One region of the Paenibacillus uliginis N3/975 genome, then DNA from elsewhere that is predicted to be linked to it. Evidence: riboswitches for the same ligand, from Rfam matches in the RefSeq annotation. Region 1 holds a riboswitch; each other region holds the start of a gene.
What was found. Region 1 has a riboswitch for thiamine pyrophosphate ahead of B9N86_RS26625 (ABC transporter substrate-binding protein). Riboswitches for the same ligand answer to the same signal wherever they lie in the genome.

Region 2: it holds a riboswitch for thiamine pyrophosphate, as region 1 does, so the genes downstream of both, B9N86_RS04080 (ECF transporter S component) here and B9N86_RS26625 (ABC transporter substrate-binding protein) in region 1, are expected to answer to the same signal.
Region 3: it holds a riboswitch for thiamine pyrophosphate, as region 1 does, so the genes downstream of both, B9N86_RS09265 (YkoF family thiamine/hydroxymethylpyrimidine-binding protein) here and B9N86_RS26625 (ABC transporter substrate-binding protein) in region 1, are expected to answer to the same signal.
Region 4: it holds a riboswitch for thiamine pyrophosphate, as region 1 does, so the genes downstream of both, tenA (thiaminase II) here and B9N86_RS26625 (ABC transporter substrate-binding protein) in region 1, are expected to answer to the same signal.

The regions. Positions count from the first base shown of each region.
Region 1 covers NZ_LT840184.1:5,701,077-5,708,576, forward strand. The annotation lists gene B9N86_RS26605 (glycoside hydrolase family 65 protein) at 1-51, shown strand, start outside; gene B9N86_RS26610 (EAL domain-containing protein) at 150-1,196, opposite strand; gene B9N86_RS26615 (GGDEF domain-containing protein) at 1,281-2,798, opposite strand; gene B9N86_RS26620 (VOC family protein) at 3,059-3,442, shown strand; TPP riboswitch at 3,531-3,641, shown strand; gene B9N86_RS26625 (ABC transporter substrate-binding protein) at 3,745-4,776, shown strand; gene B9N86_RS26630 (MTH1187 family thiamine-binding protein) at 4,822-5,115, shown strand; gene B9N86_RS26635 (ABC transporter permease) at 5,112-5,879, shown strand; gene B9N86_RS26640 (ABC transporter ATP-binding protein) at 5,950-6,750, shown strand; gene B9N86_RS26645 (TatD family hydrolase) at 6,850-7,500, shown strand, end outside.
Region 2 covers NZ_LT840184.1:874,468-881,967, reverse strand. The annotation lists gene B9N86_RS04095 (S-layer homology domain-containing protein) at 1-858, opposite strand, end outside; gene B9N86_RS04090 (energy-coupling factor transporter transmembrane component T family protein) at 1,186-1,992, opposite strand; gene B9N86_RS04085 (ABC transporter ATP-binding protein) at 1,989-3,707, opposite strand; gene B9N86_RS04080 (ECF transporter S component) at 3,748-4,377, opposite strand; TPP riboswitch at 4,464-4,578, opposite strand; gene asd (archaetidylserine decarboxylase) at 4,746-5,549, shown strand; gene B9N86_RS04070 (SDR family oxidoreductase) at 5,553-6,416, opposite strand; gene B9N86_RS04065 (helix-turn-helix domain-containing protein) at 6,895-7,500, opposite strand, start outside.
Region 3 covers NZ_LT840184.1:1,957,587-1,965,086, reverse strand. The annotation lists gene B9N86_RS09280 (iron chelate uptake ABC transporter family permease subunit) at 1-806, opposite strand, end outside; gene B9N86_RS09275 (ABC transporter permease) at 796-1,749, opposite strand; gene B9N86_RS09270 (nitroreductase family protein) at 2,232-2,837, shown strand; TPP riboswitch at 3,003-3,103, shown strand; gene B9N86_RS09265 (YkoF family thiamine/hydroxymethylpyrimidine-binding protein) at 3,179-3,778, shown strand; gene B9N86_RS09260 (YjcZ family sporulation protein) at 3,861-3,959, opposite strand; gene B9N86_RS09255 (nucleotidyltransferase domain-containing protein) at 4,059-4,757, opposite strand; gene B9N86_RS09250 (class I SAM-dependent methyltransferase) at 4,915-5,637, shown strand; gene B9N86_RS09245 (methyl-accepting chemotaxis protein) at 5,834-7,084, shown strand; gene B9N86_RS09240 (NUDIX hydrolase) at 7,330-7,500, opposite strand, start outside.
Region 4 covers NZ_LT840184.1:5,135,323-5,142,822, reverse strand. The annotation lists gene B9N86_RS24085 (hypothetical protein) at 88-846, shown strand; gene B9N86_RS24080 (MFS transporter) at 1,250-2,428, shown strand; TPP riboswitch at 2,554-2,657, shown strand; gene tenA (thiaminase II) at 2,802-3,473, shown strand; gene thiM (hydroxyethylthiazole kinase) at 3,529-4,371, shown strand; gene thiD (bifunctional hydroxymethylpyrimidine kinase/phosphomethylpyrimidine kinase) at 4,368-5,276, shown strand; gene thiE (thiamine phosphate synthase) at 5,273-5,947, shown strand; gene B9N86_RS24055 (helix-turn-helix domain-containing protein) at 6,095-6,415, opposite strand; gene B9N86_RS24050 (aspartyl-phosphate phosphatase Spo0E family protein) at 6,598-6,804, shown strand; gene B9N86_RS30870 (hypothetical protein) at 7,440-7,500, shown strand, end outside.

The DNA of each region.
Region 1 (7,500 bases):
GGCAAAGAGCACACCATCAGCGGTATGGGTGACGTAAAAGTGGCCAGATAATTAGCTATACAGAATGAAGTCTGACGGGTATAAGAATAAGGGTACTGTCTCAAAGACGGTACCCTTTTTATTTTTGTAGAATATACGTGCCTCACGTCTTACGAGCATATCAAACTGCGTTCATAGTCACGCGGCGGGCGGCTGTCCGGCTTTCCGAACAAATAACCCTGGGCCAGCTCCATGCCGATTCCGCAGCAAAATTCAAATTCTTCTCGTCGTTCAATGCCTTCAGCCAGCACCTTCGCACCAAAATCATGGGCGATGTCCGTAATGGTCAACAGCTGTTTTTGCTGTGCCGGGTTCACATCACAATGGTCAATTAGACTCCGGTCGATCTTCACATAATCCGGCTTCAGCCTGATCATCTGTTCGAGCGTGGAATAGCCGGCTCCAACATCATCCATCGCTACGGAGATCCCATTTCGTCGGTACACCTCAAATATAGATTGAAGATGTTTCACATCATCCATACGCTCTGTCTCAACCACCTCAAAGACAAAATCCGTCGGTTCAAGCGACAGCCGTTCAATCGTATCAAAGGTATGAGTGAGACAAAATTCCGGATTATATATGGAAGAGGGCAAAAAGTTCACAAAGCGCTTAACACCCTTCGGTAGCCAAAGAGCACTCGTCTCAATTGCCGATATTCTGGCTGCACGATCTAAGAACGAATGCAGCCCTGTCTTGCGCGCAGTTTCAAACAGCTCGTAGGGCTGAAACGGCACGCCGTTCTCGCTTGAACGCAACAAAAACTCATAAGCTACAATCTGTTCAGAACCGTCCACAATCGGCTGCATAAAACTCGTAAACTGCTTTTCCAAAATCATGTTAACAACATCAAAATGCTTCATGCGTTCCTCAAATTCACGTAGTGGTATCCACTTATGCTGAACATCCGGTACAGCTCCTCCAGTCACGCAAAAGTTCAATTGCTGCCGGATGAACGGGGGAAGATCTTGCATAAGCTGCATTAAGAAGAGCATTTCCTCACGATCACTGTAATGGACGGCACAGCTTTCCGGTGTCTCTTCCACAGCACAGCCGTTCTCACGGAACATCAAAATCAGCTCGGCAAATACCGGACGTATATGAATGGTTCCCTGGTCCTCAATCGGTTCAATGGTGCTGCAGTTATTGCAAAACATGATTGTCCTCCTCGGCAAGCTCACTCACTATCTATACTTCTTATCGGCATATAGCTTACAAAATCTTTGCAATTTTTAACATTTTTATGATGAAACTGTAGGTGAAGATTGGGCATAAAATTGCCAGTTTCTCCCATTCTCCTTAGCTGCATACATCGCAGAATCAGCTCGTCCGATCAACTCCTGATCATTCGCGGCATGATCAGGATATACCGCGAGTCCAATGCTAGCCCCCGTCTGGATCTCGACTCCCTCCAGCTCATAGGGCTTACTCAAGTGCGCGCTAATCTGGTCAGCTAGTTCCGCCAGTTCTCTATCGTCCACGGCAGGATAGACCATAACGGTAAATTCGTCCCCGCCCAGACGGGAAACAATCATTCGTTCACTGTCCAAGGAACACAGTCTTCGTGCTACCATTTGGATAAGCAGATCACCGGTCCGGTGACCGTAGCTGTCATTCACGGATTTAAACTGGTTCAGGTCCATATACAGCAGACCCAGCCTACTCCCCTTTTGGTCAGCATCCTCAATGCCCTCCATCAGACGGGCATTGAAATAACGACGGTTGTACAAGCCTGTGAGATCGTCATGATGGGCGAGATACTCACTTTGCTTCAAGCTGACGTGCAGACGCTCCATCAGCCGGTCATTTTCCAATTGGATGAGCACCTGACGAACCAGAATAAACAATACGCTAAGCGACAAGCCTGTAAACAGTCCGCTCCATCCCTCGAATCGCTCCGTGATCAAATAAAAAAGCCACCCGAGAACACCGTACGGCAGCAGATACTTTACCAAAAACGTCCCAAATGCAGGCTGCTTGTCCTTCACGATGTCCTTTTCCCGCATTCCAGAAACCGAACGTACGCCCGCCATTCCGATAAGGAACACAGCCGTTGTCCAGAGCAGGTCCAAATAAGGGTTCGGAACAGCCCCCACCAAATCGACAGTAACTAAATAAAATAGGTTCCCGATTACAAAAGCCAAGCCACCAAAACAAAGATACACTGCAACCATTGCCTGAACTTGCTTGGCATTAGCATACAAGACAAGTGTGAAAAATATCAGTATAATGCCGCACACTGGATACATCAGGTTTACCCAGAGCGAGGTCCCTTCTCCTTCTAGGAGGTAACCCTGCAGTTGAGGCTTCAAGAGATATTCCCAACTTACCGTAATAAAGACGATAAATATAATAACGATATCAAACATAAACCGCAGACCTCTAAGCAGTCCTTGTTCGTATCCGAACAAATAGACTAGCCCTGTGGTAAACAACACCATCTCCATGGTCCAGAGCCAATCCGCGGTGCTCAGTTCAGCCAGATATTCTCCCTTGGTCCATATCGGATATGCCCATACGAACTGGGCTAATCCTTCGCAGATCAGTCCCAGCATGACCAACAGCCAAAAAATCCGCAGCGATCCCATATGCCGCAAGGCAGCTAAAGCGAGGTATCCTGAAGCGGCGAGCGGCGCGATAACTGTCAGGACCCTCTGAACAGCCTCGGCTTCCGGAACCCAAAGCACAACCATAAATTGAACAAACAAATATATAACCGCCAGCCTCAGCGGTGCCATTCGTGCTATATTCCAGTTCATAAGCGTTCCCCCTGTAAAAGGTTAGCTTGTGTAGACATGATGTATGTAGTAGGCCTAAAGAATTATGGCATTTATCTATTGTAATGATACTTTTTACCCACCAAGAAGTAAAGAATAGAACGCAAAAGTGTAAGATTTGAACCTACCTGTGGAAGATCTTCTCCCTTATAAAATTCGTCTATCCCTACTTGACAACTAGGAATTAAATGCTATGATTCTTTTAATTTCTTAAACTTTCATATATAAGGAGTGCTTGGAAAATGACACGAAGACGACTGGATCATGTGGGTATTGTGGTGCGGGACCTGGATAAGACGCTTGCATTTTATACGGAGGTTGTCGGACTTGAGCTGAAAGGACGACTGACACATACGAACGGAGTCATAGAGCTGGCATTCCTCGGCTTTCACGGTGAGGACGAGACCGAAGTCGAGCTTATTCAAGGATACAGTGACTCCCTTCCCGCAGAGGGGACTGTCCATCACTTTGCGGTGAGTACAGATAACATTGAAGAAGAATACGCCCGGGTAAAGTCTCTGAATGTACCGCATTTAGATGAAGAAATCGTTACTCTGCCGAACGGACACCGTTACTTCTTTATTCATGGGCCCGAAGGGGAGAACATTGAATTTTTCCAGCGCTGAGGATATCCATAGCTTCCAGTCCTTACTGGACAGATGTTGAACGCCGGACTATAATACACGTAGTTAATCATAAATTATGTGAACAACTTCATAAGAACCGGGGTGCTGGAATTGGCCGGCTGAGATTGTATACCTTAACATACTGACCCTTATACCTGATCTGGGTAATGCCAGCGTAGGAATGTGTATTTAGTGGTCTCTTTATACCGCTATCAACCTTTGCGCTCGTATGCGTCCCGAATATCGGGACGCTTTTTTTGTGATTAGGTAAGTAGAAGTAAGTGTTCAGAAGGAGAGAGAACATGGTACGGAATAAAAGATGGATGTCCTTGGTGATAATCTGCGCGGTGCTGCTTGTCGTTGCCGGATGCGGAAACAAAGAAAAGCCGAACAACGAAGGGGCCAGTGATTCGAACAAACCTGCTGCTGAGCTGCGGGACGTTCAGGTTATGCTGGACTGGTCGGCAAACACGAACCATACAGGGCTTTACGCTGCAAAAGATCTTGGATATTACGAGGAGGAAGGGCTCAACGTCAAGATTGTACAGCCGGGTGCTGGCGGCAGTGATGCTCTGGTCGCCTCAGGCAAGGCTGACTTCGGTGTCAGCTACCAGGAAAGTGTCACTCTCGCGAGAACTCAAGGCGTGCCACTCGTTTCGATCGCAGCTGTGATCCAGCATAATACGTCCGGGTTTGCCGCTCCGGTTGACCGGAATATTAAAAAAGCAGCCGATTTTGAAGGCAAATCTTACGGCGGTTGGGGTTCCCCTGTAGAAGAGGCTGTGATGAAATCGATCATGGAGAAGGATAACGCCGACGTAAGCAAGGTAAAAATGATTAATATGGGAGATGCGGATTATTTCACTGCCGTGAAGCGCGATATTGATTTTGCCTGGATCTTTTACGCTTGGACAGGTATTGAAGCCGAGCTGCGTGAAGAGAAACTGGACATGATTTATGTGAAAGACTATTCAGAAGCGCTGGACTATTATACCCCTGTACTGGTAACGAGCGAGAAAATGATCAATGAAGATCCGGAACTGGTCAAAGCGTTCATGCGCGCTACAGCTAAAGGCTATGACTACGCCATTAAACAGCCGGAAGAAGCAGCTGCTCTCCTCTCCAAGGCAGTACCCGAGCTGGACAAAGATCTGGTGCTGGCTAGCCAGAAATGGCTTAGCCCGCTCTATCAAGACGATGCTCCTCGCTGGGGAGAACAGAAAGAAAGCGTATGGAAGGGTTATGCTGATTGGATGTTTGAACGTAAACTGCTGGATAAGCCACTCGAGGCAGGCAGCGCGTTCACGAATGATTTTTTACCGGATAGCCCATAAATCGCAGAACAATAGATCCGATATAACGAAAGGATGGAATGGACCATGGCAAGTACACTGCTCAGCATTCAAGTGATTCCCAAGACGCCCGACGGTCGGGACAGCATACCTTATGTAGACGTAGCTATCAAAGTCATTCAGGAATCAGGTGTCAAATATCAGGTGAACGCGCTGGAAACGACACTGGAAGGAGAACTGCCAGAGCTGCTGAAGATTGTGAATGATATGCACGAGGCACTTTTCCAGGCGGGCTGCCCGAGCGTCATATCCCAAGTGAAAATCGCGCAAAATCCTGAAGGAATCAGCATGGACCGGCTGACTGAGAAATATCGTCCATGAGGATTTGGTGGAATCGTCTATGGCCGCCCTTTGTGGCGGTCCTCTTCTTTTTAACAGTGTGGCAGTTGGCTGTCTCCTTGTTCCATGTGGAAGACTGGATCCTACCACCGCCTTCGGACATCGTCAGGGAAGCCGCTGCTGGAGCCGAAGATCTGCTCGGACATACACTTGCCACCCTGCAGCTGACACTAGTTGGCTTCGCCATCGGAACGGCTGTCGGTCTGGTCATCGCGCTGCTTCTCCATCTGGTCCCTTGGATGAAAACCGCACTGTACCCGCTTCTCGTCGTAAGCCAAAATGTGCCGACAATTGCGCTGGCTCCACTGCTCATGATCTGGTTCGGGTTTGGAATCTTACCAAAGGTTATTGTCATTACACTCGTGTGCTTCTTTCCGGTCGCCGTCTCAGCCATGGATGGTCTTGCTCGTACTGACCGGACGATGATGAATTACATGGAGATGGCTGGTGCAAGCAAATGGCAGACGTTCAGCAAGCTGGAGCTGCCTCATGCTCTCCCCTCCATCTTCTCTGGCGTCCGGATTGCGGCTACATATTCGGTCATGGGTGCGGTGATTGGGGAGTGGATCGGCTCGGACAAAGGAATCGGATATTTCATGATGCTGCAGAAATCCGCGTACCGTACGGACCGCGTATTTGTCGCTATTTTTATCATTGTCTTGTTAAGCCTGCTCATGGTTGCGCTCATAACTCTGCTGGAGCGACGGCTCATCCGCTGGAATCCGAAGCAGGAAAAGTCATCATGATACCAATCTACAATAAGGGAGGTGTTTTCGGGTGAAGACAGATCTGAACCCTGCGTACCAACAACACGAGATGGATCATCCGGACAACTCGGAACAGATCTCCTCTCCTGCGTTGGAAGCACGTGGTATCTATAAGTCATTCCGGGATCGTAAAAAGGAAGTTCAGGTACTGGATGGTCTTTCACTAGCCGTACAACCTGGACAATTCGTCTCCATCATCGGACCGTCCGGCAGCGGGAAGAGCACGCTGTTTCACATTATAGGCGGGCTAACTGCACCGGACGCCGGTAACATCTGGATGAACGGCGTAGATGTAACTGGGCAAAAGGGCTTGATCGCCTATATGCCACAGCAACCTGCCCTCTTCCCATGGCGCACAGTCGAGGACAACGTGCTCCTTCCACGTGAACTCGCCGGCATGTCCAGGGTTCAAGCACTGGAGGAAACGCGCCTCTGGATTGAACGGGCGGGACTTACCGGATTTGAGAAAGCTTATCCGCACACGCTATCCGGCGGCATGCAGCAGCGGACCGCTTTTCTGCGAGCGATGATGAGCCCGCAGGAGGTGATGTGCCTGGATGAGCCGTTCAGCGCACTCGACGCGCTGACCCGCAGCGACATGCAGCGCTGGCTGCTCGATATATGGGAGGAGCACCGCCGCTCCGTTCTAATGATTACACACCATATTGAAGAAGCGCTGCTTCTGTCCGATACGGTGTACGTCATGTCAAGCCGTCCCTCCTCCATTCTGCAAAAAATCGAGGTGCCTTTCCCTCGTCCCCGTCGGGAAAATATCCTGTCAGATCCGGCTTTTCTGGCCTTGAAACACGACATCTCCACAATGATGCGTGAAGAGCTGCGAAAGCGCTGAGCTTTTGTACCGCGCGCAGCTCTCACCGTGCGTGTGGCGTTGCATGACAGAGGTCTACCACAGCGGGAATACGGCTGTATAAGATAAGGAGATGAAAAAATGGCATCTGTTCATACAAAACCGGATATGGATTCTTTGAATTATCCCCTGATCGATGCTCACATCCATCTGGATACATATCCAATAGATCAGCAGCTTTCCATTCTTGAAAGCCTGCCCGGATACGGCGTGGAATCCGTTATCTCCGTATCCATGCATCTGGAATCTTGCCAGCGCAATCTCGAACTGGCACGCCGATTTGTTGACCGCGTGAAACCCGCCTTTGGCTATCACCCTGAACAACAAATGCCGTCTCCAGCCGATATTGACTCCCTGTTCGCCTTTATGGAAAGCCATCTGGATGAGATGATCGCCGTGGGAGAAGTCGGGCTTCCTTACTATTCCCGGCTCGAAGCGCAATCCAGCGGTAAGGATTGGGACAACCGCCCTTACGAGGACTTGCTGGAGCGGTTCATTATATTTGCCAAAAAGCATGACAAGCCGGTCATCCTTCATGCCGTCTACGAGGACGCTGATATCGCCTGTGACCTGCTGGAGAAACATAGCGTAACATCAGCTCACTTTCACTGGTTCAAAGGGTCGCCGGGAACGATCCAGCGGATGGCTGATGCGGGCTACTGCATTTCGTTCACCCCGGACCTGCTCTACGAGCAGGAAATTCGTGAACTGGCGCGCCTGTACCCCGCCGGT
Region 2 (7,500 bases), 1.6 Mb from region 1:
CACGATCATTCGATGAACCGTCATCGTGCCCCGATTGTACATCATGGTATACGGTTTATTAGCGAAGCTATCAAAACTCGTTATTTTATCTGTACCGGCAATCTTACCGTAAACATGCGGCGTAGCCGACAACAGATTCGTACCAGTCAATCCGACTTCTCTCATCTCGTTCAGATCTTGATACGAACTCGCTTTCTTATCTTGGACCGTTTCATATCTAGCCAAGATAACGGCAACTTCTGCTCTGGTTGTTGTTTTACTTGGTCCAAAGGTTCCATCAGGATATCCTGCCATAAGACCGGTTCCCAACACTACAGATACGTAAGGATAATCCGATTTATTTAAACCGCCTTTGTGATACTCGGCCACCGGAACCAATGTATCCTCTGTATCTGAGAGAGCCTGTTTAAAATCTTCATTCTTAGCAGCCAACCCCGAAGCCATCCACTTCGCCATTTCCGTTCTTGTCAGTGAAGTACCTGGTTTAAAGCCGTTTGGGTAATCCATAGTTGAAATAAACCCCATGCCAATGGCTTTCGTAATACCCGCTTCAGCCCAATGCCCTTTAATATCTGAAAATGAACCAAGCCCATCTTCAACCATGTTATTGGACACTCTCGACATCAATGTAGCAAATTCTGCTCGGGTAATATTGGCGCTAGGTCGGAACGTTCCATCCAAATACCCTTTAAAGTAACCCTTATTTACCGCCGAATAGATAGCGTCCTTTGCCCAATGATTTCCTGGGACATCCTTAAATTTCGTAGCTGCTGAAACCTCTTCAGTACCCATAAATGGAAATACAGCACTTATTGCGATTAAACCGGCAAGCACACTCTTAAAGTACATTTTCATCATGACCCACTCTCCTTAATATATTTTTAATGCGTTTTCAAAACAGCGATCGTAAGAATAATCCGCATTCGTAGTGATGCTCAGACTTGAAAGTTTTGGTTCATCTTGTCTAGTATTTAAACCTATAGTAAAATCGCTACTATATTATCATAAATTATATTAATTTGGTATTATATTCCTATCACTCCTTCTAGTAAAATAGGCACATTTCCCACGGTTTACGCAGAACTTCACGAAAAAAAGCGGAGCCCACCGAGATCTCGGCAAGCTCCGCTTTATACGGTAGCAGGAAAGTATTCACATGCAGTTTAGCACTATCTATTTCCAAAATCAATTAAATCGCACATCTGCGATCCCGAACCAAGGATACCGAAGGGCAATGGCATAGGCCCCACAAGCAGCTCCTGCCAGCAGAAAAACGATGAGCACATCATACACGGTGAACCGGGACACATAATAGTAGGTTCTATGTTTACCGGCCTCCCCGTTAAACTTCTTGGCCTCCATGGCAGCCGCCACCCGGTGGGCCCTTCGGATGCTCTGGGCAAGTAGCGGAACAGCGTACATACCGGCTCTGTGCACCACGCCCCTAACTCCTCGAATCGGCCGCAATCCACGAATCTGAAGTGCCTGACGGCGGGCCAAATATTCCTCCCACACCATCGGCAGCAGCCGAATGGAAGCCATGAAGCTGTAAGCATATTTGGGAGCAAGTTTCAGCTTCTGCATCAATCCGTAAAACAGATCTACTGAGGATGTTGTTGTGACGAATAGAAGACCCTCAGCCGCAAACGTGATTCCTTTAAACCCAAGATGCAGCCCCCGATAGAAGCTTTCTTCCGACACACGGAACAATCCCCATTCCCACCATATATTCTCGCCCCGACCAAACAGCATCATCGAGGAAGATGAAGATAGAAACGCGATCGCAAACGGAAGGAAGAACAGAAGCATTTTCCAAGGCTTTATGCCACTTAAGACCAACAGACACACGGTAAAAATAACAGCTTGATACATAACAAAATCAATATCATGCGTCAACACGGTCATTAAGAATAGTCCCATCAGCACCCCAAGCTTAACAACAGGATTCGCACGATGCAGCCAAGTCAGCCGATTCGGCTTCCAGAAATTCATCGACTCACCCCCGATAGCATCAAGCTCCGTTCCCCCGAACTCTCATCAGCAGCTCTGTTTTCACCTATGGGACTGGCCGTCAATCTGGAAGAAGCCTGCTGCGAAATAATCTTCCCCTCCTGGACTTCCCATATATGAGTTGCCGCATTTTGGGCAATTTGCATCTCATGGGTTACCATCAGAATAGCTGTACCTGCCTGGCGCAATTCTTCACACATCTCCAATATGGAGAACGTATTCCGCGCATCCTGTCCAAACGTTGGCTCATCCAGCAGCAGCATCTCTGGTTCTCGTGCCATTGCGGTTGCTACGCTTAACCTTCTCTTTTGACCAGTCGACAGCTGATATGGATGACGCTGCTCCAGCCGGCTAAGCCCGAATCGCTTCAGGGATTCACGCGCAGCCATTTCTGCCTCTTCCAGCGGTATTCCGTCCACAAGCAGAGAATAGGCCACTTCATCCAGGACTCGTTCTGTGACGAATTGAAGCTCTGGATTTTGGAATACAAAGCCGATTCGTCCCAGCATTCCTTGCCGGAGTTTTCGTTCCTTTCTCTTTTTCCCTGGCGGGACAATATCTCCACCAAGACGGTATTCCCCTTCCGCCCTAAGCAGTCCCATCAGACCGAGCAGCAGCGAGCTTTTACCTGCTCCATTCGGCCCGATGACGGCTGCGAATTCGCCCGGATAAACCGTTGCTTTATCAACTGCCACAACCGGCTGCCCTTTACGGAGCACCGTGAAATCACTCAGTTCAAGTACCGGGTCTTGATTCACGCCCCCTGAGTGAAGTTCTTCCTGCTCACCACCATGCCATCGATTAATTCGGCTAATATTGCTGCTACCCGAATTTGTGGATAACTCTGTTACATGGGCAGCGCTGACACCACACACACCCTCTGCGTCTAAATCTTCACATAGCTCCTCTGTCCTTACCGTTACCGAAGTTAACGGTCGGAAGGTTTCCGTCCCGGCCGGAGATCCGGCATAGTCATCCCATACGCCCGGATACCAGATCCCGTATTCCGTTAGCTCTTTCTTAAATACGGTAAACACGACCTCGGGACTTCCCTGGCCCAGAATCACGCCATCCGGGCCAAATAGCACCACCCGGTCTACATAAGCTGCCATTTCTTCAATCCGGTGTTCTACAATAATGAGCGTCCGTCCATCTGAAACGGACTTCACAGCTTCCCAAATCTGTTCCCGGCCTTCCGGATCCAGCAACGCTGAAGGCTCATCCAGAAACAGCACCTCCGGTTGAAGGAGCAGCGCCGATGCGAGAGCAAGGCGTTGTTTCATCCCCTGAGAGAGATGGCTGATCGGAATATGTAAATTTTCTAAGCGCAAGCCAACGGAACTTAATACTTCTTGCATCCGGCCAGTCATCTCTTCCTGTGGCACAGAAAGATTTTCGAGCACAAAGGCCAGTTCTTCATCTACATACGGCATGCAAAACTGGGTGTCCGGATCTTGAAACACATACGCCCAAGAAGACGGAATCCGTTGATCCGAGCATTTCATCGGCACCTCTATCGCATGGGGTATCATCCCGCTGAGTACCTGAAGCAATGTGGATTTACCGCATCCGCTCGGTCCGAGCAGAAGCACCTTTTCCCCTTTTTGGGCAGCAAAAGACAGATCTTTAAACACCAGCCGATCTTCACCCGCAAATTTCAGCCGCAATCCTTCCACATACAGCGAGAATGGTACCATTCCTTCGCCGGCACTCGCTGAATGCTGATCACCTGGGTTCTCACACATGGCGCGGATCATCTAGAGCTTCATAATCTTTGGCTGAAGCAGGTCGAAGCAGTGAGGTTACACCTGTCCGCTCCAATGCTTTGGCCAAAGCGAACATCAGAAGTCCTGCAATCAACGCACCGCTTGCAACACGCATGCTGTACTTGGCAACAAACATCCACCACACATAATTGTCTGTATAAGCCAAATAGAAATCCATCACCATCGAACCGATTGCAGACGCTGCACCAGCCAGAGCAACAGTCCAGGCAGCATGTTTCCGGTAACGGAAGGCGGCAAATACCAGTTCCGCTCCCAGACCCTGTATGATACCGTACAGAAGCAGATTCAATCCCCAGCCGCTTCCGAACAGCACTTCAACATGCGCTGCTGCAAGCTCTGCAATTAATGCTACCCCTGGCTTTCGAATCAACAGAAAAGCAAGCGGAGCTGCTGCAAACCACATGCCGTACAACATCTCATCCGCCTCAAAAAATAACGGCTTAAACAAGCTGTATACCGAACCCCAGAAATGGTATACCACACCTAGAACAAGCGAGACCAGAACCGTAACAAGAATATCACTAAGCCGCAGTCCCCTTCTAACATTTCCATTCTTTTTTGCTTCAACACCAGATTGCATCACAGCTTCTCCTCTCTTACCCCAAATTGAATTAACAAACACGACAAAAAACCGTCTGGAAAATATGCGCAGACGGAAAATAGGCCCTATCAGGGTCGGATATTCTCTACGCTGGCATTACCCAGTTCAGATTAACGGTCAGCAGCGGGATCAACATCTGCAGTCTCAGCCTGATTCACTCAAGCCCCCGTATTCCATATTCGGTTTTAAGCTGACTTTAAAATACACCAGTCCTTCCTGAATTTGCAAGCCCCTTTTTTTCAAAATCCCCTTTTTATTGATTTAGCCCTTATTCTATGTCAATATAATGCAGAGTGCGCATATATCCAAAAACGCTATTTGTTAATGCAAGCACAAAGGAGAATTACATGGCTAAACAATTACTGAGGCTAATGACAGAACTGTCCTCCCGAAAGTGGGTATCCCGCATCATGGGTAGCTTTTCCCACAGCAGATGGAGCCGTTATCTCATACCAACGTTTATTCGAATATACAAAATTCCCGCCCATGAGGCTGAAAAAGAAATACATGAATACCGTTCGCTGAATGAGTTTTTTTCCCGCCGTCTAAAAATGGGCATGCGCGCAATCGATGAAACAGCGGGCGCCATGACCAGTCCTGTTGACGCCCTTATCACAGGCATGGGCCCCGTCAAAGCGGGAACCATTTTGAACGTAAAGGGCCAGGATTATACCGTCGACGAACTGCTGAACCATTCTCCACGGATGGGGAACTATCTTAATGGCTATGTATTCGTGCTTTACTTGAGTCCTACCGACTACCACCGGATTCATTCCCCGGTAACCGGTAAGAAAGCGGAAAGCGAACATCTCCGGGGCAAGGTGTATCCGGTGAACGATTTTGCGCTCACCAATATCCGAAATGTACTCAGCCGCAACGAAAGACTCATTACATATATCAGGCATGAACACGGCGAAGTGGCCGTTGTTAAGGTTGGCGCTATGAATGTCAGCAGTATTCGTTATACCGACGAGAAGACGAATGAATGGAGCAACGGCGATGACCTTGCCTACTTTGAATTCGGCTCTACCGTCGTCCTGCTGACGGAGAACGGAACCTTCACGCCTCGCGGTGATCTAAAGCTTGGCGACAAAGTCAAGATGGGAGAACTGCTCGGCCTGCTCCACGAACCGTCTGCCAAGAGCTCCTGAATTTCAGCGCTTCCTGCTTAGCGTCTTCAACACGATGCGCTGGAACATCCGGTAAGGCAGCAGCAGCTTGGCTGTAACGGTCATACGGGTGCCCTTCGGCAGCCGATATCTGAATCGGGGAGATTTCATCCGTGCGATTTCCCCTACCAGATGGGCCACCTCTCGTGGGTCGCCGCTGCTTTTGGCGGTTGCTTTTGAGAAATTCAGCACATCATCCAGCATAGCCCTATAGGGAGATCCCTCTTGTGCGCTAATATCACTAAACCCTTTACTCCATATGGCTGTACCATACGCACCGGGTTCGATCAGCACCACATCGATTCCTAACGGCTGAAGCTCCAGTGAGAGGCATTCACCAAATCCTTCTACAGCGAACTTTGAGGAGGCATATGGTCCGTAACCCGGAAATCCGACTACTCCGCTAATACTACTCATAAAAATGATTCTGCCTTTTCCTGTTCTGCGTATGAGCGGGAGGGCGGCTTGTGTCACAGATACGGTTCCGAAGAAATTCACATCCATCTGTTTCCTCCATGCTTCAAGCGGCACCTCTTCTACAAATCCGCCAACGGCCTCACCCGCATTGTTCACAAGAAGATCCAAACGCCCCCATAACTTCTCAATTTCAAGTACAGCGTTCTTTACCAATTCCGGCTCGCATATATCCAGCGTGACCACATGAATCCGTGATTCCAATCCTGCTTCCCTTGCTAAGCTGAGCAGTCTGTCCGAGCCTTCCGGCCTTCTCATTCCCGCCGCCACCTGGTATCCCTGTCCCGCCAATTCCAGACATATCAGAAGTCCGAAGCCGCTGGAAGCCCCTGTTACGAGCGCTGTTTTCCCTGTTAACTCCCCCATTATTCTCATCCGTTCTCTCCTTCAGACCTTGATTGTTCCAGTGCTAAAATTCCCTACGTTCCATCTATCTTAGTATCCGCCATACATAGATTCAATAGCATACCAACCAAGAAGAAACGCCTTCGGCATCCTACATAAGGATGGAGAGCGTTTCATCGAGAAATATTAAATTATTTATACGTGAAACATATAATCAAATATTTCAAAAAAGCACCCCGCTATGTTCGACGGTAGGATAATTCCTCCCGGGAAATAACGAAGGTGCTGAAATGTATTATGAATGAATTAGAACCACAAATCCTTTTCGGGCTTCGTATTCTTAAACCGACGCAAACGGTTTCTAAAAATGCCACAGCCTCCGCAGCTACAAATCAGGCTACGCATCCGTCTTCTTTGGCTCATTGCCGGTCCCCCCCTCTCTGTCTTTCCAAGACCTTATTCGGAGCATTACCCTTACAATTTCCCCGTGAACCAGAGCTATCCTGCTTTAGCGAACCTCAGAAGGACTTCTCCCCGTGTACTGCTTGAATTGGCGGCTGAAAAAGAAAATATCCCTATATCCGAGAGCATCAGCCACCTCCGTCACATTCATTCCCTGGTGGAGCAATAGATGCTGAGCCCGCTCTATCCTCATTTTGATAATATATGACTGTACCGGCGTGCCGATAAGCTCCTTGAACTTAATCGAAAAATAGCGCGGAGACAACCCGGCCCTTGCCGCCAGATCTTCAACCCGGTGCGGTATCCCCGGATGAAGGCGGACGTAATTGGCAATCTCATGAATCGCTTCAGTCAGATGATTGCTCGCTTTCTTAATCACCGGTGTATCACGGTCTTCCCTGAGCAGGTAGATCATCAGCTGTTTTAAAATGACTTTTCCTTCTTCTTCTGCCCCGTAAGGTTGATCAAGGTACAGCCGAACGTATCTGGCAAGCAAATATTCAAAATCCATTGTCTCGTTCAGCCTCCGGTAAGGCGCCGGCACCTCGCTGACAGGATCGGTAACATCAAAATGTATGTAGGTTAGAACTAACGGCTTCTGAGGGTTATGTGTGGCACTCGTATGATCACCAGGGTAGAACAGGAAACAGCT
Region 3 (7,500 bases), 2.7 Mb from region 1:
AAGATGGAACCTGTAATTAAGTAGGAATGACGATAAGTTTTCATAAATTCATACGCCACGTTAACAACAAGGAGTCCCAGGAATGTGATTGGACCGACAAGGGCTGTTGCCACCGAAATCAGAACTGCCACGATAATAAGCATTCTTTTGACAACATAATCGTAATTCACACCCAGGTTGATCGCATGTTCACGTCCTAGCGCCAGTACATTGAGATACTTGAAATACCTAGCGAAATAAATCAGGATAATCGCCACTACTATGAAAGCGATGACTAACAACTCTGTTTTTACATTATTGAAACTGGCAAACATTTTGTCTGAGACAAACTGGAATTCATTCGGATCGATCAACACTTCCATAAAGGAAGATAAGCTTGAGAATAACGATCCGAAGATCATCCCGATTAATAGAAGAAAATATATATTATTTCCTTCCCTTCGGAACAAAATTTTGTACAAGACTCCCGAAAAAAGAATCATGCCGCCAACATTGATCAGAAAGTTTATGTTACCCAACTCATACAGCTTAAAAGAACCGAAAGCGAATATAACAAATGTCTGTATTAAGACGTATAAAGAGTCCAGTCCCATGACGCTTGGCGTCAATATTCGATTATTAGTGACCGTTTGAAACACCGTGGTAGACAGCGCAATTGAGCCGCCTGTTAGAACAATCGCCAACACCTTCTTGATTCTTCTCGGCAGCGCGTAATCCCAGTTACCTCCAATATCAATGAACAAGAAGAGGCCTATCAGGATGAGTGCCACCGCGGCCAGCAGACCGGTTTTGGCTTTATATGTCATATGCCTTTCTCCTCATCAATAAGTAAATGAATATACCGCTTCCGATTACACCCACGGTTAAGCTGATCGGAATTTCATAGGGATAAATGATAATTCGGCCGATGATGTCGCAGAAGAGAACAAATGCGGCCCCGAGCAGTGCGGTATGCGAAAGGCTTTTTTTCAAATGATCCCCCAAGTAAAGACTCACGATGTTTGGTACAATCAACCCCAGGAAAGGTATCATACCTACAGTCAGAACTACTGAAGCTGTCACCAGAGCCACAATGATCAAACCGATGTTCACAACTCTCCGGTAACGAAGTCCCAGATTTGTTGCGAACTCCTCTCCCATGCCCGCCACTGTAAACTTATTAGCGAACAAGTAAGCCAGAATGACCAGAGGAACACTTATGTACATCAGCTCGTACTGCCCCTTAATGATCATGGAGAAGTCACCCTGCAGCCAAGCAGACATGTTCTGAATAAGATCATATTTATAGGCGAAAAATGTAGCGATCGAGCTAATAATATTCCCGAACATCAATCCAACCAACGGGATAAATACGGCATCCTTGAATTTGATCTTGTCGAGGATCTTCATAAAGATCATCGTACCTGCAAATGCAAACAGGAATGCAACCAGCATTTTGATCAGAGGACCCGTGGTTGAGAACACCAGCATCGCTACCAGAATACCCAGCCTTGCGGAATCCATAGTCCCTGCCGTTGTTGGAGATACGAATTTGTTCCTGCTGAGCTGCTGCATGATCAAGCCGCAAATACTCATACTGACTCCCGCCAGAATTAGACTGACAAGCCTCGGTATACGACTGACTAGCATAATATGCTGTTGTTGTTCCGTCATTCGGAACAGGTCAAGCGGTGAAATGTCCTTTACTCCTATGAATAAGGAAATAATGGATAACACCACTACTGCTGCGATCAAGTATCTTTTATTCATAGCTCTTCCTTCTATGCGGGATGCAGTTCCGGTATGATCCGGCTGGATGTCGACATCACTCTCAATGAGATTGATTATCATTTGCGATCTAAAGTGAATTATATCATCACATTCTCAACCCGACAAGTATAATTGAGAATCAAACTCAATTATATTTTAAATTATTTGCACATTTGTTCATCATTTGTTCATAATGTTAAATTTTTTTCATGATAAGATCACTTGTTTAAATCGCTTGGTTCAATTATTTGTTTGAACTTCAAAAAAAGTGATTAATAAAATCTTGACAAAACATTCTGTATTATACTAAGATACTTACGTATCAATCATTTCTTACAAAACGTAAGTTAATGAACGTTGTGAGAACTCTATATGATTGATCCGAGTATTTAGAAACCAAGATGCATAATCACAGGTATATCAAGGAAATGCTTATATCAGGTGGAAATGCAAAAATGATAATTTTAGGAGGATTTTATTTTATGTCAACAGATTTCAGCACTGCCCTTAAGAATCGCCGCTCCCACTATGCAATCAGCAAAGATTCCGTTATTTCGGATGAGCGTATCCAGGAAATCGTAAATGAAGCTGTAAAACATACTCCGTCTTCTTTTAACTCCCAAAGTGCCCGTGTGGTTGTACTTTTAGGAGAACAACACGATAAGCTGTGGAACATGACAGAAGGTATTCTTAAAGAAGTTGTAGGCGGAAGTGAGGAGCAGTTTGCACCTACCGCTCAAAAAATGGCTGCTTTCCGTGGTGGTTACGGCACTGTTCTCTTCTTTGAAGACAGTAGCGTTATTTCACACCTGCAAGAAAACTTTGCTCTTTATGCGGATAACTTCCCAATCTGGTCTCAGCAGTCTTCAGGAATGCTTCAGTTCGTAGTATGGACAGCACTTGAAGCAGAAGGTCTTGGTGCTTCCTTGCAGCACTATAACCCACTGATTGATGAGAAAGTAAGAAACGAATGGAACCTGCCTGAAAGCTGGAAGCTTATAGCTCAAATGCCTTTCGGCAAACCTACAGCCGAGCCTAGCGAGAAAGAATTCCAACCTCTTGAAGATCGCGTAAAGCTGTTTAAATAAGTAACTTAGTCAAGAAAGCACCGATTATAGTCGGTGCTTTCTTTCATTATTTATAGTATCTTATACATATTGATATATCCTGGTCACGGCGAGTACAATATCGCTATAACGATTTTATCTTCAATTCATTGAAGTTCGCTTCACTCAACTTACTGACTCATTTTCAAGCTGAACTAGGGGTGCCTCGTGCTGAGAGACGAATTGTTCGTCAACCCTTACTACCCGATCTAGGTCATACTAGCGTGGGGAAGTGGAGCTTTATGTTTATTTTGCTATAAGCATAAAACTGCACTCCTTCACAGGGTGCAGTCTTTTTATATCTTATTAGGAGGTTATTATGTATGAGTAATCCAGCATGCGGGACCAGCAGGATCGTAGGCTGCCGTTTCTCTGTATTTCCGATGACAGACAGGTTCGTTCAGGTCATTACAGAAGCATTGGCGTCCGTAAACACGGACAAAGTATGGATGTATACCGATGATTTATGTACTTGCATTAGAGGCAGAGCTGAACATGTATTTGACGTAACCCGTGCGATATTCGCGCATTCAGCGGCCACTGGCGTACATACCGTATTTAATGGAACATTCTCCATTGGATGTCCAGGCGACAGCAAAGGTGATGTGTATATGTCTGAAGATGATACACGTATGAACGAAAGCCTTGCGGGTTCCGCTAATATTGAAACTGCCTGTCATTTCTCGCTCTATCCACTCGGCACAGAAAATTATATGGACATCATATACCAAGAGGTTGAGCGAGCAAAATCAAAAGGGACTTTAACACAAGGCATCCACTATGCCAGCCGACTGGACGGCACAGTATCAAGGGTGTTCGACACGCTCGAAGATGCCTTTATGCATGCAATTCAAACTGACCGAAGCCATCTGGTTATGACAGCTGTAGTATCGGCCAATAGCCCTTCACCAAAAGAAATCTAGCACATGATACTATCACACAAAACAAAGATGAGCTCGGCCTGATTGCAGGCCGAGCCTTGTTTCTTTTGTTCTGCTTAGTTGCTTATACCCATGCAGCAAGGATGATAACCAGCAGAATGAAAAGAACCAAAACCACGCCTACTGTACTACCGAAATATCCTCCACCGCAAACATCACCCATGTTGATCCCTCCTGAGTTTAAGTTTCGTGTGATCTAATCACAATATTAGTGTATTGAGATGGGAGCGATTCAGTAACGGCAAGAGCCCCTTACCTGTGTTTATTCTTCATACCCGATTAAATGAGGTCCTCCATAAGGCTCCAGTAGTCTTGGCACCAATTCGATTAACGCTTCCCGATCATCGTAAAGATACAGCCTTTCGAGCGCATCCTCCAAATCCGCTGCGATGCTGGAATTAAATGCCGACACCAAACGGTATAATGTCTTTCCTTCACCTGTCCAATGTTGATTTGCTCTAAGAATAAACTCGCAAAGCAGCGTGGTCAGTTTTTGAGCGATAAACCACATTTCTACACGTTTGTCTGAGCCTTTTAAATCCATCATAAATTCGGTTACAGCATAACGCGCTACATCTATATCAAAGGAAGTATAGGGCAACGGGCCATAATCCAGATCGTTTTGGGCTTCTTCCCGAATCTTCTCCCCTTCCGGGCGGGAATGAATTACTCTCCCTTCTGCAAGTATCCGCTGCAGAGTTGGATTTCCGGCCATTACACCCGCATCAAACTGCTCCCGGTATCCTGACGTTGTCAGGAAGAACAGTTCCACGACCCAGCCGAATGATTCAATCGTTTTTCGATTGAAGTCTTCCACACTGTCATCTATAAGCACAATATCGAGATCAGATTGCTCGTTGTGCTCTCCTCTGCCTGCACTTCCTCCTAATACAGCTATCAAGCAATTCGGATAGTCCCGAGATATCAGTTGTTTGGCTGCCTCAAACGGCTCAGTTTTCACGATACGTTCCCCCATTGTTTGATAAATATCTCCTCAGCCGAGAAAAACGGGCTCAAATTATTAAATTCAGCTAAAACCCCAAAGGTACCTTAAACATATGGTAAATAGACGAATACACTTTACACCGAATAAAGGAAGAATTGGGGGACTCAAGAGCATGAACTATATCAACATGCTATCCAAATTAGGAATGGGAAGCGCTCATCCGGGAGGATTTGAAGCGACCCTAAGGTTGTTTCGGAAAGAACCAATTCCTCAAGGCAGCCGTATTTTAGAAGTAGGCTGTGGGACCGGTAGAACTGCATGTCACCTGACCGAGCAAGGATATAGCGTTACCGCTGTTGATCTGCATGAGAACATGCTGAATAAAGCCCGAATGCGTGCTGAAGCCATGGGTCTGGATATTAACTTCCTTCAGGCTGATGTGTGCTCTTTACCATTTGAGGATGAGCAGTTTAATTACGTGATTGCAGAGTCAGTCACGGTATTCACCAATGCAACCGAATCGTTATCCGAGTACTGCCGGGTATTAACCAAGGGAGGCACGCTGTACGACCGTGAATTGCTGATGGACAAACCGATGCCGTCTGAAAAGCAGAAAGAACTAGAACAATTTTTTGGCATCCCTCGTCTCATGAATCGTGAAGAATGGCGCAGTCATCTCATGGAGAGTGGATTTTCCTTTGAGGAAGCTTTGGAATACAACCACTTTACAGATCAAATGAAACAGGAACAAACCAGACACCTGGATACGCTTGAACGCCGGGATGAAGGCGCACTGTTTGATCTGTCCCTATGGGAAACATTATTTCAACATGACCGGATGATATTGGACAATACGGATTTTTTGGCTTCCGCCTTGTTCAAAGCTGTAAAGTGATAATTTGATGTTCATATCCGAGGGGGAAATCATGGTAAGCCCACCTTTTTTCCCCTCTGTCCTTTACTAGATAGACTATTTGAACTATTTTTCATTATTTAAAATCCATACAATGTAATTCGTTATATCTACTTATGTCGAACAATGTTATAATCGTGGTAAATATATCCTATGCTTAAAGGAGGAACTCTTTCTCATGTCGTGGTTCAACAAGCTACCGATCTCCAGTAAAATAACAGCTGCTTGTTATGCGATAGCTGTTCTATTTGCAGTTCCAATGCTGCTAACCCTAATCGTTCTCGGCAAAACCGTAATAGGAATTCTGCTTGTAGCAATACTTTCCCTTCTTACATACCCGCTCTCACAGATAATACAGAAAACGCTTACAGGATCTTTCGCTGATATTTCAAATGTTTCATCCAAAATTGCCAAAGGCGATTTCACTTTTAAAGTGGAAGAAATCGGAGGCATGTCAGATCTGAGCCGAACTTTTAACAGTATGGTTGAGAGACTTCGAAAAATTTTGCAGGAAACTTCGGATATCACTCGTAAAGTCATGAAATCCAGTCGTGATATATCAGACAAGAACCATAACCTGATCGAAGTTATGAACCAAGTGTCCCTTTCTTCTAACGAGCTGGCTGTAGGAGCGAATGAAATATCGGAAGATGTGTCCGAGATGAGTGAGTCAATCCGTGAGATTGAACAGATGGTCAGCAATTATACAGATTCCACAAAAGAGATGAACCAGCGTTCCACAGAAACACTCAGCTTAGTGGAAAAAGGACGCGTATCTGTTTCGAAACAATCTGCCGGAATGCAGAAAAATATTGAAGCCACCGAAAAAGTATCGGAATCAATTGATGCCCTCTCCAAAAATGCTAAAGGGATCACCAAAATCACCGAAACAATCTCGGAACTCGCTGAGCAGACTAACCTGCTGTCGTTAAACGCCTCGATTGAAGCTGCACGGGCTGGGGAGCATGGCGCCGGGTTTGCAGTTGTCGCTCATGAGGTTCGCAAGCTCGCGGAAGAATCGACTTCTTCCACACGTGAAGTGTTTAATCTTGTACGCAGCATTGAGCATGACATTAATCTTGCCGAACAGAACATTAAAATTAATGAAGAAGTGGTTCGTCAACAGACTGAAATGATTCATGAAGCGGAACAAGTCTTTTTGGATATCGTTACAAGTGTGCAGTACATAGCTGAGCAGATCTCCGCCTTTTCCAAAGAAAGCGAATCGATGCTGGAAAGCGCTCAAAGTATATCTGCTGCGATACAGAACATATCAGCCATTACTCAGGAGTCAGCTGCCGGCACCGAGCAGGTATCCGCCTCCATGAACGAAGGAATCGTATCCATCAAGAAAATGGCGGAAGAAGCGGAAGCTATGAATGATGCTGTATTCCAGCTCCAAAAGACGATCAATGTCTTCAAATTTTAAAAGAGTTTAATGTTATGAGGGTGTCCCAAAAGCTACTCGTTGGACAATCCGAAATCAACAGGGACAACAAAACAAGCAAGCCACCTAAGGATGAATAGAATCCTCGAGCGGCTTGCTTTTTCTTTATTTTTGAGAGATATCCTTCAGCAACGAATCCAAGTCACCCATTTCCCCGGAAATATTTCATAACAATATTTAAACCACTGAGCTTGTTTGAATCGGGTTGAGCTTGCTGATTGCGAGATTCATTGTTCATGATCTCCCTCAGTGAACAACTGCTCCATCATCATTTCAACAAATGGAGTAATCGGGATAAACTTCAGTTTTTCCAATGGTATCCACTCCGCACCGAGTGAGTCCTGCTGATCACCTTCTCGTTTGATCGGGGCTTTGTCATCCTCTAACTCCACCTGATA
Region 4 (7,500 bases), 570 kb from region 1:
ACTAAATATTGTTATTATTTTGTAATTCATCTTCTTATTTACCTTGATATAATTTCTGCTAGGCACAATGAAAGGGGCACAAGGAAATTGAAAAAAGAAATTGGTACATTGTTGTTGTTGAGTGCAGTTTTGCTTTCGGGATGTGGTACAGATAAGCTAGCAACGGTTACGCAAGGGTCAGGCGAATCTCCCAATAAACAGGTAACAACGCAGCCTGAGCAAGAGACTGATGCAAAATTGATTAAGGCTTCAAAAAATGAAGAAGTAAAACTTTATGCTACTAAGGAAACGAAGAATGGAGTTAAAGGGGTAACCTTAAATATTAATGGAAGTCAAAGAGACTTTGATTGGAAATACCCTGGTGATACGGGAACTGAACCGCAGGTGTTCTATACGGATGTTACAGGTGACGGGAAGGAAGAAGCTGTAATTATCATTCAGACTGGCAGAGGGACAGGCTTAGATAACTTTGATATCCATGTAGTTAATGCCCAGGATTTATCCGAAATTAAAGTACAAAGTTATGAGGGCATTGTTGCCAGTCAAATTGAATCACATGTTGCTAAAAATAAGGATGATACTTTAGCAATTACTGTTAAAACGCAAGGAAAAGAATATAAGTTCGATTATGGTTTTGATCCAGCGCCAGATTACAATCAAGATGAGCTTGGTTTCGGCGGTATAGTTATTTATGCATTGGAGAATCAAAAAATAAAATTAAATATCTCGGGATCTGTTGGCGTATCCCCCACATATGTGTGTGAGTTCAATGTCACATATAAATTCGATAGTGCTAAGAATGAATTCGTTGTTAATCAAATTGAAGTTAAACCTATTGAAAAATAAGAAAAGGCTGACCAATATAAATTGGCCAGCCTTTTCTTGTTGGCGATGCCTCCTGATCGTGGTGTTGCTGAGCTTGTACTAACAATTCGGCCATCATAAAATCACTTCTTTACGGCGTCAGAGAAAATCTGTTGTCCTTCATTCGTCTCTTTTTGTCATAGTCCCATTTTTACAACCGCTTCAGAAAAATAAGAACATAAGCTCCCGTATTTACCACTGAGAACATTATGGTCAATGAATTAAGATTCATATTTTGCTTATACACACAAACATAATTAACAAGCATTTACATTTTTTGCTTTTTTGATTAGGATTAATTAATAAACTTACGGGCGTCCTGGATCGGGAAGTGTATCGAGCTTCTGCAGGAGGATGGTAGCAGAAAAAATAGAGAGGTGTTGTCATGGATTATAAGAAATTAAAGATTCCTATTATTATGATTTCTTTACCAATCATTTTTCTTGACGTTTTATTGCCTGTGTATACAAAAGAGCTGGGATTTACTACGTTTCAACTCACTATCTTAATTTCTGTGTTCTCAATGTTTCAATTGATCATGAGACTTATTCTTGGTAAGGTCTCAGATAAATACAGTCGGCGCTCCATATTTATAAGTTCTTTATTGTGTTTTTTCATAGCGTACTTTGTCTATGCCGTTGCGACTGAATTATCGATTCTGCTCCTCGCCAGAGTGATACATGGTGTAGCAGGTATTTTGCTTACAATATCCCTGTACGGAATGATCACAGATACAAAAAGTGGTTTTGCACAAAAATTAGGAAGCTTTAGCAGTAACCGAAATTTCGGCGGTCTTATTGGCGTTGGATTATGTTTTTTTATTCTAAACAGATATGAGCTGCTGAACGGATGGACAGTATTATTTACGGCTTGTGGAGCAGTTGCCGCATTGGCATTTGTTTACTCTTTGGTCATATCCAGAGCATCTGAGCAGCAACGTATGACTTATATACCTAAACTTGTTTTATCTCCAGAAAAGCGAAAAATCTGGTTTGTTAATGTGCTTTTCTGTTTGTTATCCAGTATGATTTTTGCTCTATTAATACCCTATCTACAAGCTGGATTTGATGCAGACATTAAAGAAATTGCCATTACTTTTTTGTTGCCAATGCTTGTCTCATCTTTTTCAGGTTCCTTTTTGGGCAAACTTGGAGATCGTATAGGTTATCGTAAGGCTACTACTTTATCAGTAGTTATATCCTTCATAACCATTTCGACAATTGTATTTTCTTCTAGTCTAAGCATTTTTGCTTTACTTTGGACAATTTTTATCATTTCCTGTTCAACGTTTAATCTTTCTCTCGATGCCATGTTTTTTAAGAGGATTCCAGAAGAACATATTGGGGATGCCTTTGGCAAATATTCCATTGGCTCAAATCTTGGGATGATCATAGGACCTGCATTGGGTGGCTTTGTGTTTGATACATATGGCCCTACTGTTCCTTATATTATATTTGCAGTAAGTATGGCTCTGCTGGTTCCATTCCTGTTGACTATGCTTCCGAAAGACGAACCGTACCATCCAGTGGTTACGATAGAGAACCGGACTCATTCCCATAAATGAGCTTAAAGCGAATTGTACATATTTTTGAAAAAGATAAAGCAGCTTCGATAGTCCGTATTCATTTTTCTAATAACGATGTTTGACAGATCTAGTAAACCTTTGTACAGTATTACTCAATAGAATAGGAAGTCCACTAGGGGAGCCGTTAGCGGCTGAGACAAGAGGATATCTTGGACCCTTTGAACCTGATCTAGTTCATACTAGCGTAGGAAAGTGGAGTCGGTTATAAGGTCTTAAATGCGATGTGTTCGTTCACACTCATAGGCATATAGATGAAGCCGCTCCAGCTTTCGGGGCGGCTTTTTTTTGCGTTGTTCCGAGGGTGCTGTCTTACGGGACTTCCTGCTCTTCAATTATTTGGAGGTGGGGAAAAGTGAGTTTTACGCAAGAGCTCCGTCAGAAGGCGGACGGCATTTTTCAGGCCATTTATGAGCATCCCTTTGTGAGAGGTATTGCAGACGGGAATTTGTCCAAGGAACAGTTAATTCACTATATCAAACAGGACTATGAGTATTTGAATGCCTATATGCGGATTTACGGGATCGCGATCTCTAAATGTAGAACACGGGATGAGATTGCAGATTTTAATGAACAGATTTCTTTTATACTCCACAGCGAAGTTCACCCGCATCAAAATTTCTGTGCTGTTGCAGGAGTAACTTATGAAGAAATGCAGGGGTACCCGCTCGCTCCATCCGCACATCATTATATCCATCACATGCTGACGGTTGCACACGAAGGTAGCCTTGGTGAGATCATGGCCGTGCTGCTGCCTTGTCCTTGGACGTACTTAGAGATCGGCCGGAAGCTGCTGGATGAGGTTCAGCCGGATGAGAGCCATCCGTTCTATGAGTGGATATATTTTTACGGGAATCGGGCCGAAGATGCAGCAGCCAATTTCCGCAGTCGTGTGGATACGTGGGCGCAAGAAGCAACGGCTGCCGAGCGTGAGCGCATGGCTGAACATTTCATGCTCAGCTGCCAGCTGGAGTATATGTTCTGGGACATGGCTTACCGGCAGGAAGAGTGGCCATTGCAGGTGTAGGCTGCGGACTTGTGATATTTTTGCGATTCTATAATGATAAGAGAGGCTGATCAATATGAGTATGCTGGATCAAGAGCTTTCTGCTCTCCTTGAAAAGGTGCGAACAAACAAACCGCTCGTACATAACATGACGAATGTGGTGGTGACCAATTTTACGGCGAATGGTCTTTATGCGTTGGGCGCATCGCCTGTGATGGCTTATTCTCCTGATGAAGTCGCTGACATGGCGAAGATCGCAGGTGCGCTGGTGCTGAACATTGGAACATTGTCCCGTGAATTGGTGGACGCCATGATCATCGCCGGGCAATCGGCGAATGCCCATGGCGTCCCGGTTCTACTGGACCCGGTGGGCGCGGGAGCCACAACGTTTCGGACGGAGTCGGCTCTGCGAATCCTTAGCGAGGTCAAGATTTCACTCGTGCGGGGCAATGCGGCTGAAATCGCCCATCTTGTGGGAGAGGAACGGGAGATCAAAGGCGTGGATGCTGGAGACAGCGCAGGCGGTGGGAATGTGGACCTGGCGATACGGGCCGTACGAGAGCTGAATACGATCGTCGCGATTACCGGACAAAAGGATGTCATTACGGATGGAGCGTTAGTCCGGATCATAAGCGGTGGAGACGTGTTGCTCACCAAGGTGACCGGAGCAGGCTGTCTGCTGACCTCGGTGCTGGGTGCTTTTGCTGCAGTTGAACCGGACCTGATGCTGGCAGGTACTACAGGCCTCGCCTTTTATGGTGCGGCTGCCTCACGGGCAGCGGAACGTACGTCTGATCTCGGACCCGGAAGCTTCCAGGTTGCGTTTCTGGATGAGCTCGCCAAGCTGCACCCGGGCTCATTGGAGGGACGCTCCGTTATTCGGGAATTGAGTGCAGCCGCTGCAGGTGATAGACGATGACGAGCACTCGCGTTCCCAGAGCGTTGACGATTGCTGGCTCGGACAGCGGCGGCGGAGCCGGAATTCAGGCGGACCTCAAGACGTTTCAGGAGCTTGGTGTATATGGCATGTCGGCTATTACTGCGATAACGGTACAGAATACACTGGGTGTCCATGGGGTATATCCACTACCTCCGGAAGCGTCGGCAGAGCAGATCGAAGTTGTAGGGTCAGACCTTGGGGTAGATGCTTTGAAGACTGGCATGTTGTTTAGTGCAGATATTATCCGCATCGTGGCAGAACAGATCCGGAAATTTGGTTGGGAAAAGGTTGTTGTCGATCCGGTGATGATCGCCAAAGGTGGCGCCGAGCTGCTGCGGACAGAAGCGGTGCAGGCACTCAAGGAGGATTTGTTGCCCTTGGCGCTCGTCGTTACTCCTAATATCCCGGAAGCCGAAGTGTTATCCGGGATGAGCATCCGATCCATGGGGGACCGCCGGGAAGCCGCAAGGCGTATCCGCGATCTAGGGCCGAAGATCGTTGTGATCAAGGGCGGGCATGATGAGGGCGAGGATGGGCAGGTCGGCTGGAGTAGTGACACCCGTGAAAATTTTGAGTACAACGAAAATAGCGAGGATGGGGCGAACTGCGGAAGCGGGCAGGTTGTTGACCTGGTCTATGATGGCACGGTCTTTACAGAATTGACCGGCGAACGGGTGCACACTGTACATACACATGGTACGGGATGTACGTTCTCCGCCGCGATTACCGCAGGATTAGCCAAAGGGATGTCTCCGCTAGTAGCTATCGCGAATGCAAGAGCATTTATTCAGGCGGCTATTGAGGATGGACTGTATCTTGGTGCTGGTTACGGACCGACAAACCATTGGGCCTACGGCTGCCGTCGTCAGGAGGTGCTTCGATGAAGGAGAGAATTTCTCCCGTCAGGATGCGCGAATATCTTCGGATGTATCTGGTCATGGGCAATGTGAACTGCCGGACAGAGCCGGAGATGGTGCTGGCAGAGGCCTTAGCCGGTGGCATCACGTTGTTCCAGTTCCGCGAGAAGGGGACGGACGCGTTGTCCGGTGAGCAGATGTTCACACTCGCCCGCCAGCTGCAGGACATGTGCCGCCGCGCTAGCGTGCCATTCATCGTGAACGACGATGTCGAGCTGGCGCTGGAACTGAACGCCGACGGCGTACATATCGGCCAAGACGATGAATCCGCCGAATCCGTCCGCGAACGGATCGGGAACCGAATTCTCGGCGTTTCCGCCCACACGGTGGAAGAAGCCCGTCGGGCGATTCTTCACGGCGCGGATTATCTCGGCGTCGGGCCGATCTACCCGACCGTCTCCAAGGACGATGCGAAGGCAGCACAAGGCACCGCCATTTTGCGTGAGATGCGAGGAGCTGGAATTGAGTTGCCTATCGTTGGGATAGGCGGCATTACTGCCGACCGTGCGGAGGAAGTGATCCGCGCAGGCGCGAATGGTGTCGCGGTGATTTCGGCGGTAACGCAGGCGGAGCGGGTTAGGAGTGCAGTGGAGGGGATAGCGGCCACAGTGAACCAGGCAGTAGTGAGGTTAGGGTGATGACTTTGAATTTTTGAGATTCTCGCTTTATTCGAGCTAAAGAATACAGCATGGAATCATAAATTGGAAACATAAAAAGAGCCTTTTCCACTGATAAGTGGAAAAGGCTCTTTTCATAGTGTTTCAGCAGAAGTTATTACATTTAAACTATCTTCGGTATAGCTCCTTGAGGATGTTTAACCCTCTTAACTGGTTGTCTTCATCCTGCTGAAGCAGCAGGGAATTAACTTCAAGCAGGATCTCATTTTCTTTTTTGACTAAGGACATGAAGTCGAAGAAGTCTATATTAAGCGCATTGGTGATTTTTTCTAGGGTCTGCACGGTGAAATTGCCTTCTCCTCGTTCCAGTCTACCAATATAACTAAACGAAGTTCCGATTTTTTCGGCAAGCTCCTCTTGGGTTAAGTTTTGACTTTTCCGTATTTCTCTTATAACAATGCCTAATCTCACTGTAATTGATTGCATCATATTGGTATCTACTCCTCTTATATAAGAAGTGTAGACAAAAAAAAGTTATTATTGCAGTCACTATAAAGTTTATTTATTGTTAAATATTGTCCTTTAATGATTCAAATGGTAAACTGTAAACATATTCAAATCTGTCAACTGATATAAAGAAGATTTTAAATCGCGAATAGAGGTGGCGAGCAATGATGGATGCCGAAGTCATTCGGCAACGAATAGAAGAGTCGAGGCAATTGCTGTATCAGTTGGGGAAGAAGTATGGTTTGCGGCACCATAAGGTCCTTAAACAATCAATGGAGCTTGATGAACTTCTTAATCGGTATAACAAGGCTGCTTGTAAAAAAGGATGCAGCCGATTGTCTGAATCAAACGACTCTTCGTTAAACGAATAACCTCAACCATCGCCCACCATGATCCAAGAGCGTAACGCTTTAAGTGATACATTATTGCCTATGTTTTCTTATCAGCAGCCTCAGCATTAATTTGTTTGAATAACTCCTCTTGGTTCATTCCCTTAATATTGTCTATAGCTGGGATATTGAATTCTCCCAGACTAAATATGCCCTTGTCTCCTTTAGCGTTAACATCTTCGCCAGCGGTATTTGGATTGTATTTTAATGTGGCTGTTTCGCTGGTTTCAAGGTCATAACTCTATATGATTCGGAAGAACTGTTAAACCATATATGACTATGTTCTCCACAAATTTTAGGAATAGGATGTTTTTTTGCTAAATCAAGGTATTAGGTACCGCCTATTGACACAAGTGTGATACGGGCGGTTTTTGTTTGAGTACATAAACACATAATCGATTTAGTTCTAGAGAGGTTTTTTTGTAGGACTGTCGAATTATAATTATGAACGTTTTTTAGTTTAACCAGGAAATTGGGCCTATGTTAGACAAGCTGTTTCGATGGTTCAAAATCATCTATGCCATTCAAGCCAGACTATGGATTAAAGCCCCGGAACTGGCGCAAAAATGTGACACCGCGTAAGGACGATTTATCGTGATTTAAGATCTCTTGATTTGTTGGCCCCGATTACTAATGATGGTTACGGGAAGGGGCATACGTTTGCAGGAGATTTTGCTA